DNA from 2 places in the Actinomyces respiraculi genome. Region 1 is predicted to be linked to the other one. Evidence: riboswitches for the same ligand, from Rfam matches in the RefSeq annotation. Region 1 holds a riboswitch; the other holds the start of a gene.
What was found. Region 1 has a riboswitch for S-adenosylmethionine ahead of ID810_RS05160 (cobalamin-independent methionine synthase II family protein). Riboswitches for the same ligand answer to the same signal wherever they lie in the genome.

Region 1 (4,405 bases):
TGTCCTCCACCGTGTGGTGGACGTCGATGTCGGTGTCGCCCTTGGCGCGCACCGTCAGGTCGATGAGGGAGTGCTTGCCCAGCGCGGTGAGCATGTGGTCGTAGAACGGGACCGTGGTGTTGATATCCGTCCGGCCGATGCCGTCGAGGTCGATCTCGACGACGACACTGGACTCACTGGTCGTGCGTTCGATTCGTGCGGTGCGGGACATGCAGTGTCTCCTGGTCTCCTGGTCTCGTGGGCTCGTGGTGTCGCGGGTGGCTCAGGGGCGGGTGACGGCGGTCAGGGCGGTGCGGAAGGCCTCCATCTGCGACGGCGTGCCCATGCATACCCGAAGGTACCCGTCAGGACCGACAACGCGGATGAGGACGCCGCGCTCGAGCAGGCCTTCGAAGACGGCCTGACGGTCCTCGAAGGGGCCGAAGAGGACGAAGTTGGCGTCGGACTCAAAGGCCATGTGCCCCTGCGCGCGCAGCCAGGCGACGGTGGCGTCGCGCTCGTCGCGCAGGGAAGCGACCTGGCTCATGAGCTCCTCGCGGTGCGCGAGGGCGGCCAGGGCCGCCGCCTGACTGATGGCGGACAGGTGGTAGGGCAGGCGCACGACCCGCAGGGCGTCGACGAGCGCCCTGGTGGCGGCGAGGTAGCCCAGGCGCAGGCCGGCCATACCGAAGGCCTTGCTCATGGTGCGGCTGACCGCCAGGTGCTCATAGTCCGCCAGCAGCTCAAGCGCGCTGGGCACGCCCGGACGGCGGAACTCGCCGTAGGCCTCATCCACGACCACGACGGCGTCCGTGGGGGCGCCGTCCTCGTCGAAGGGGCCGGCACCGCGGGCGGCGTCGAGGATGGCGCGCACGTCCTCCAGGGGCAGGGCGGTGCCCGTGGGGTTGTTGGGACTGGCGAGGATGACGACCGCCGGGTGGTGGGCGACGATGGCGGCGCGCACGGCCTCGACGTCGAGAGTGAAGTCCTGCCTGCGGGCGAGGGTGACGTACTCGGTGAGGGTGTCGCGCGCGTACTCGGGATACATCGAGTAGGTGGGGGTGAAGGACAGGCACACACGGCCGGGGCCGCCGAAGGCCTGCAGGACGTGGAGCATCACCTCGTTGGACCCGTTGGCGGCCCAGATCTGCTGCCAGGGCACCCGCACCCCGGACTCGACGGCGAGGTAGTCGGCCAGCGCCTGGCGCAGGGCCGGGAACTCGCGGTCCGGGTAGCGGTTGAGACGGGTGGCGGCGGCGCGCACGGCGTCAGCGATGTCGTCAATGACCGCCGGCGAGGGCGGGTAGGGGTTCTCGTTGACGTTGAGCCGGGCCGGCACGTCCATCTCGGGGGCGCCGTAGGGGGTGTCGCCCGCCAGACCGGGGCGCAGGGGGAGGTTGCTCACGTCCGCAGTGTAGGAGGAGGGGCGTGCCGCGAGCGGGGGCGTCCGCGCCGGGGTGGACGCCCCCGTGGCTCACAGTCGCTGCGAGGCCAGGCGGGCGCCGTCGGCAAGAGCCTCGAGCTTGGCCCAGGCGATCTGGGAGTGCACGCGACCGCCCAGACCGCAGTCGGTGGAGGCAACCACCCGCTCGGGGCCGACGAGCGAGGCGAAGCGCTCGATGCGGCCGGCGACGAGCTCGGGGTGCTCCAAGACATTCGTGGCGTGCCCGACGACGCCCGGGATGAGGTACTTGCCCTCGGGCAGCTCGGTGTCCTTCCAGATCTTCCACTCGTGCTCGTGGCGCGCGTTGGCCGCCTCGAAGCTCAGGCCGTTGGCGTTGACCGTCAGGGCCAGGTCGACGATCTTGTCGAAGCCGATGTCGGTCGAGTGCGGGCCGTGCCAGGAGCCCCAGCACACGTGGTAGCGCACGAGCGCCGGGTCGATGCCCTCCAGGGCGTGATTGAGGGCCTCGATGCGCACCTGGGAGAAGCGACGGTAGTCCTCCAGGGAGGGCTCGACGACGAACTGGTCCCAGGACTCCGCCAGGTCGGGGGCGTCGATCTGGAGGGTCAGGCCGGCGTCGGTGATCGCCCGGTACTCCTCACGCAGGGCCTCAGCCCAGGCCCACACGGCGGCCTCGTCGTCCTCGTAGTAGTAGTTGCCGACGCGTGCGGCCGAGGCCGGGGAGACGGAGGCGACGAAGCCGTCGGACAGTGGCTTGTCGGCGCGCTTCAGGGCCGCCCTGAGAGCGGCGATGTCACGGGCGACGACCTCATGACCGGTGTAACGGATCTCGCCGGTGACGACGGGGAAGACCCACGGCCGACGCGTCGCCAGGTGGATGCCCGACGTCGGGTCTGAGTAGGCCTCGGCGAAGGCGACCCAGTCGCGCCGCTCCACCATGGCGTCGAGCTCGAGCTTGCCGGGCGGGGTGGGCTTGCGCTCGGGCAGGGTCTGAAGGAGCTCAAGACCGCTGAAGCGAGTGAAGCTGTAGCTCCACCAGGCGCCGTAGTCGACCTTCTCGGTCATGGCGTGGCCGTACTCGCCGTCGTTGACGACGTCGATGCCGGTGGCGACCTGGCGGGCGACGACCGCCTCGGTCTCAGCGGTGACGACGGCGGCCAGACCAGCGGCATCGAGGGTGCCGGCCGCGTGCTCGGCGTTGGCCGTCAGCAGGGCGTCGGTGCGGGGCAGCGAGCCGACGTGGGTGGTGCGGATGTGTGTGCTCACGGTGGTGCCGTCCTTCCATCGTTCCTGGCGGGAGCACCGTCCGCCGTCGGGGCGGGGCGGTTGCTGCGGCGTCGGGGAGCCAGGTCTCTCAGCCGCTCGGGATGGTTGTGCCGTGAGAGTACTGGTCGTCCTGACCGCCGCGCACCCCGGTCCGTGATGTGGACCGTCTGGGACGATCGGTCCCGCTCGCTGCCCGGCCCCCGTCACTCAACGCCGCCCTGTGCCGCTCAGCGGGCGCTAGCGTGCTCGGTATGGACACCGCCACCGCTGCCACCGGCTCGCCGTCCTCACCCGTCCGCGAGCGCGCCGAGGCCGTTCTGCGCGCGCTCGTCGGGCGCGAGAACGCCCGTCTGCGCGAGGACCAGTGGAGCGCGATCGAGGCGCTCGTCATCGGGCGCCGTCGTGCGCTCGTGGTCCAGCGCACCGGCTGGGGCAAGTCGGCCGTCTACTTCGTCGCCACGGTGCTGCTGCGCGAGGGCTGGGCGGGATGGCAGGAGGGCTCGCCGACCCCCTCCCCCGGCTCGCGCACCGGCGCGGGCGCGACCGTCATTGTCTCCCCGCTGCTGGCCCTCATGCGTGACCAGGTCACGGCCGCGCGCCGGGCGGACATCCATGCGGTGACGATGAACTCGGCTAATGCCACCGAGTGGGACGCCATTGAGCAGCAGGTGCGCGCCGGGCAGGTGGACGTGCTGCTCGTGTCCCCGGAGAGACTCAACAACCCGGTCTTCCGTGACGAGGTGCTGCCCCACCTGGCCGCCGACGCCGGTCTGGTCGTCATCGACGAGGCGCACTGCATCTCGGACTGGGGGCACGACTTCCGCCCCGACTACCGGCGTATCCGCACCCTGTTGTCCGGCCTTCCGGCGCGCACCCCCGTGCTGGCGACGACGGCGACCGCCAACGCGAGGGTGACGGCCGACGTCGCCGAGCAGCTGGGGGCGCACGGGGCGGCCCCAGCAGAGCCGGTGACAACCGGTGAGCCGGGTGTGCTCGTGCTGCGCGGCTCGCTTGAGCGCGACTCCCTGCACCTGGCGGTGCGCAGGCTGCCGGACGCGGCCGCCCAGGTCAGCGAGCGCCTGCGCGAGGCGGGGCTTGAGGTGGCTGCCTATACGGGTCAGACGGACCCGGCCGAGCGCGAGCGCCTGGAGGAGGAGCTCAAGTCCAACCGGGTCAAGGCCCTGGTGGCGACCTCCGCCCTGGGGATGGGCTTTGACAAGCCGGACCTCACCTTCGTGGTGCATGTGGGATCGCCCGCCTCCCCGGTCGCCTACTACCAGCAGGTCGGGCGTGCGGGCCGTGGCGTGGACCGGGCAGAGGTCGTGCTCCTGCCGGGTGCGGAGGACCACTCGATCTGGGAGTGGTTCGGGGCCCAGGGATTCCCGCCGGAGCAGGAGGTCCGTGAGGTCCTGGCCGCACTGGAGGCCGCGCGCGAGAACGGCGAGGGCCCTATGAGCACCGCGGTGCTTGAGACCATCACGAGCCTGCGGCGGACGCGGTTGGAGTCGATGCTCAAGGTGTTGGATGTGGACGGTGCGGTGCTGCGGGTGCGCGGTGGCTGGGTCTCCACGGGCGCGACATGGGCCTATGACGCCGAGCGCTACCAGCGCGTCGAGGCCGCACGGCTGGCGGAGCAGGACCTCATGCTCGCCTATGAGGCGCTTGAGGCTCCCGGCTGCCGGATGGCCTTCCTGCGCTCGACGCTGGACGATCCGTCCATGCCCGAGGGGTGGCGCTGCGGGGCCTGCGACCTGT
Region 2 (4,405 bases), 1.3 Mb from region 1:
ACGTGGGGCGAGCCCGCGGCCTTCTCGAGGACGAGGGCGTCCTTGGAGGGGGTCAGGCCCGCGTCGATGGCGTAGTTGCCGTTGAGGACGACGGCACCGACGTTCGCGTCCGCCATGGTCGTGGCAACCTGCTCACCGGCGACCGTGACGATCTTGAGGTTCTTCGGGTTGTCGGTGATGTCAAGGTCGGAGGGCAGCTCGACGGAGGCGTCGAGGGTGATGAGGCCGGCGGCCTCGAGCAGCCTGAGACCACGGGCGGTGTTCGCCGGGTCGTTGTTGAGGGTGATGGAGGAGCCGTCAGCGATCTCCTCAAGACCCTTGGCTGTGGCGGAGTAGATGCCCATCGGCTCGATGTGCACGTCGGCGACGGCGACGAAGTCGTAGCCCTTCTCGTCGATCTGCTGGGCGAGGAAGTTGGGCGTCTGGTAGAAGTTCGCGGCCAGGGAGCCGTCCGCGAGGGAGGAGTTGGGCGTCTGGTAGTCGGTGATCTCGACGATGTCGAGCGTGAGCCCGGCGTCGGCGGCCAGGTTGTCCTGGATCCACTGCAGCATCTCGACGTGCGGGTTCGGGGTGGCACCGATCTTGATGGTGGTGGTCTCGCCGTCGACGCTGATGCCGTCGACCGCGCCGGACTCGCCGGAGCTCATGGAGGAGTCGGAGCCGCCGCAGGCGGCGAGGGTGAGCGCAAGCGCGGAGGCGAGTCCGCCGACGATGACCGAGCGACGGGTGAGGGTGGAGGCCATAGTGGTGTCCTTACTTCTCTGTGGGGGTGGGGGTGCGAGAGCCGTGCTGCAGCGGGGCTGTCAGCGACGGCGGTGGTCGACGACGCGGGCGAGGAGGTCACCCGCGACCTGGATGACGGCGACGATGATCGCGATGATGACGACGGTGAGGATGATGACGTCCGTCCAGTTGCGGTTGTGCCCGTACTGGATGGCCAGGTCGCCCAACCCGCCGCCGCCGACGGTGCCGGCCATCGCGGAGTAGCCGAGGAGGGTGATGAAGGTGACCGTCCCGGCGCTGATGAGTCCGGGCAGGGCCTCACGCACAAGTACGCCCCAGGTGATCTGGGTGGGGGTCGCGCCCATCATGAGGGCCGCCTCGACCTTGCCCTCGTCAACCTCCGCGATCGCGTTCTCCACCAGGCGCGCGTAGAAGGGGATCGCGCCGACCGTCAGCGGCACGCAGGCCGCCTCCCAGCCGATGGAGGTGCCCACGATGAGGCGCGTGAAGGCGATGATGGCGACGAGCAGGATGATGAAGGGCATCGAGCGGCCGAAGTTGACGAGCTGCGACAGGGTCTCGTAGAGCAGGCGGTTGCGGTGCTGTCCGCGCGCGCCCGTGGTGACCAGTGCGAGACCGAGCAGCAGACCGAAGGTGATGGCGAGCGCGCCGGAGATGAAGGTCATCCCCAGGGTCTCGAGGATCGCGGTGACGAGTTTCTGCTTGATGACGTTGCGCTCGAACCAGGTGCCGTCGCCCGCGGCGGCAGCCGTCAGGGCGCTGAGAGCCGGGTGGGCGGGGTGGGCCGACAGGGCCGGAGTGGGCAGGGTGCTCATGCGCGGACCTCCGCGTGGACGCCGGCGTCGCGCAGGACGGCCAGGGCCGCCTCGGTGCGCTCGGCCGGAAGGGTGAGGGCAAGGCGTCCCACCTGCGCCTGACCGAGGGTCTCGAAGATACCGCCGGCGACATCGGCGCCCTGGGCGGCCACGAGGGCCAGGATCTGGGCGGCGGCGGGCTGTCCGGGGTGGGCGGTCAGGGCGACGTCGATGACGGCCTCACCCGGGTGGACGGCGTCGTCGGGCACCGCCGGCACGGGCACCAGCTCGCGCGACAGGCGGGAGGTGACTGTGGAGACGACGTCCTCGATGGGGCCGGACTCAACGATCCGGCCCGCCTCAAGGAGGCTGACGGAGTCGCACACCGAGCGCACGACGCTCATCTCGTGGGTGATGATGATGACGGTGACACCGAGGCGGTCGCGCACGTCCCGGATGAGCTCGAGGATCGAGCGGGTGGTCTCCGGGTCCAGGGCGCTGGTGGGCTCGTCACACAGGAGCACCGCCGGCTGGTCCGCGAGCGCGCGGGCGATGCCCACGCGCTGCTGCTGGCCACCGGAGAGCTGGGCCGGGTAGGAGGAGCCGCGGTCCGCCAGGTCAACGAGCTCAAGCATGCGGGCCACGGTCTCGTGACGCTCGCCCTTGCGCACGCCCGCCAGGTAGAGCGGGTAGGCGACGTTCTGGGCGGTGGTGCGCTGCTCGAGGAGGTTGGCGTGCTGGAAGACCATGCCGATCTGGCGGCGGGCCTCGCGCAGCTCACGGGAGGACAACTGGGAGATGTCCCGGCCGGAGACGAGCACCTGTCCGCTGGTGACGGGCTCGAGCCCGGTGAGACAGCGGATGAGGGTGGACTTGCCGGCACCGGAGGTCCCGACGACGCCGTGGATGGAGCCGGGGGCGACGTCGAGGCTCAGGCCGTCGAGGGCACGGACCTCGGTGCCGTCGCGCAGCGTGTAGACCTTGTGGACGTCGCGCAGCGAGATCATGGGGTCCGTCCCGGCCGCGCCGGAAACGGTAGGGGTGTGCAGATCGCTCACGTATCCTCCATCGGTCCTGGCGGAAGCACCCTCACCGCGAAGCGGGGGTTGCTGCAACGTCGTCGAGCCAGGTCTCTCGGTTGCTCTGGATGGTTGTGTACACGATAGGTGCCCGGCGCGGGAGCGTGTCAAGCCGAGCCCACTGTGAGGGATGAAGGTCACTCGCCGCTCGGTCGCAGTGCCAGGATGTGGCTATGACTACCGAGCCCTTCCTCGAGACGGACCTCCTGGGCGAGCCGTGGGTCGCCCGACGCCTGCCCGTGACGGTGAGCGAGGACGCCCCCGGCGCCGACCACGCCGTCCTGGTCCACCAGCGCCAGGCCATGCCCGCGCCGGGCCAGGGGCCGCGCCACACGCGCGCCGTCCTGTACCTGCACGGCCGCAACGACTACTTCTTCCAGACCTGGCTCGCTGACGCGCTTGCGGGCGCCGGCTACGAGTTCTACGCCCTGGACCTGCGCGCCTGCGGGCGCTCCGGCGTCGGCTACCGCTCCCCGCACGACGTGCGCGACCTGCGTGTGTACGACGAGGAGATCACCGAGGCGGCGAGGATCATCCGCGAGGAGCACGGCCACACGGTCCTCGTCCTCAATGGCCACTCCACGGGCGGCCTCCAGGCAGCCCTGTGGGCGGGCGACCACCCGGGGGCCGTGGAGGCGGTGACGCTCAACTCCCCGTGGCTGGATCTTCAGGCGGGGGGCCTCATGCGCTCCTACGGTTCAGCCTTCGTCGACCTGCTCTCTCGCCGGGACCCGGACCGCATCGTCGTCAGCGATCCACTGGCGCAGGGGGTGCCCGGGTGGGCGGGCGACGGCGACGAGCCCGCCGACTGGGCTTTTGGCGCCACGCTGGGGGATGTCTCCGACGACCTGTACGGGCGCACTCTGCACCGTCGGTGGGGCGGCGAGTGGGACTGGGACCTGTCGCTCAAGCCCACGCCGTCCTTCCCCGTGAGGGCGGGCTTCATGGCGGCCGTGCGGCGGGCGCACCGTGATGTCCACCACGGTCTGGGTATCGAGGTGCCGGTGCTCCTGTGCTGCTCGACCGCCTCGGCGACGGGTGCCGCCGGGGAGGGGCTGACGCCGCAGGAGGCGCTGCGCCAGGACCTTGTGCTCGATGTGAGCCAGATGGTGGCGCGCGCCCCCTTCCTGGGCTCTGACGTCACGGTCCGTCAGATCCCCGGGGGCGTGCACGACCTGGTGCTCTCGCCCGAGCCGGCGCGCAGCGACTACCTGTCAGCGCTTACCGGCTGGCTGGCGACGCGGGTCGGTTGAGCCTGAGCTGGGCGAGGACCGGCACCAGGGCGTCGCAGACCCGCTCGACCACGTCGAGGGTGTCGACGAAGTCCGCCATCGTGCCGTACCACGGGTCCGGCACGTCCAGCTCCCGGCCGTCGGCCCCCGCCGGGGCCTCGGGGTCCCAGGCGCGGAACATGCGCACGCGCCCGTCGTCGGCACCGGTAAGTTGCGCGCGGCGCACGAGCTCGCGCCGGTGGGCGTCGGTCATGGCGAGCAGGAGATCGTGGTCGACGATCTCTGCGTCGGTGATGCGATGCGCCCGGTGGCCGGACATGACCCTGTCGGCCGCGCGGGCCGCGTCGTCGTCGCCCTGGCCGTAGCCGCGCTCGCGCAGCAGTCGCAGGGCCCGCGGGTCGATGGGCCTGCCGTGCTCCTCGTCGCTGATCCCGGAGGAGGTGACGATGACGTCGGAGCCCAGTTCTGCGGCGGCCAGCCGGTCGGCCAGGACCACCTGCGCCATGGCGGAGCGGCAGATGTTGCCGGTGCACACCATGGCGACGCGGTAGGGCCC

Region 2: linked by a shared signal. The riboswitch ahead of ID810_RS11815 (methionine ABC transporter ATP-binding protein) and the one ahead of ID810_RS05160 (cobalamin-independent methionine synthase II family protein) in region 1 are both predicted to bind S-adenosylmethionine.

The regions. Positions count from the first base shown of each region.
Region 1 covers NZ_CP063989.1:1,245,403-1,249,807, reverse strand. The annotation lists gene hisB (imidazoleglycerol-phosphate dehydratase HisB) at 1-211, opposite strand, end outside; gene ID810_RS05165 (histidinol-phosphate transaminase) at 263-1,384, opposite strand; gene ID810_RS05160 (cobalamin-independent methionine synthase II family protein) at 1,454-2,650, opposite strand; SAM riboswitch class I at 2,663-2,758, opposite strand; gene ID810_RS05155 (RecQ family ATP-dependent DNA helicase) at 2,902-4,405, shown strand, end outside.
Region 2 covers NZ_CP063989.1:2,814,153-2,818,557, reverse strand. The annotation lists gene ID810_RS11825 (MetQ/NlpA family ABC transporter substrate-binding protein) at 1-743, opposite strand, end outside; gene ID810_RS11820 (methionine ABC transporter permease) at 804-1,559, opposite strand; gene ID810_RS11815 (methionine ABC transporter ATP-binding protein) at 1,556-2,545, opposite strand; SAM riboswitch class I at 2,601-2,692, opposite strand; gene ID810_RS11810 (alpha/beta hydrolase) at 2,785-3,870, shown strand; gene ID810_RS11805 (low molecular weight protein-tyrosine-phosphatase) at 3,839-4,387, opposite strand.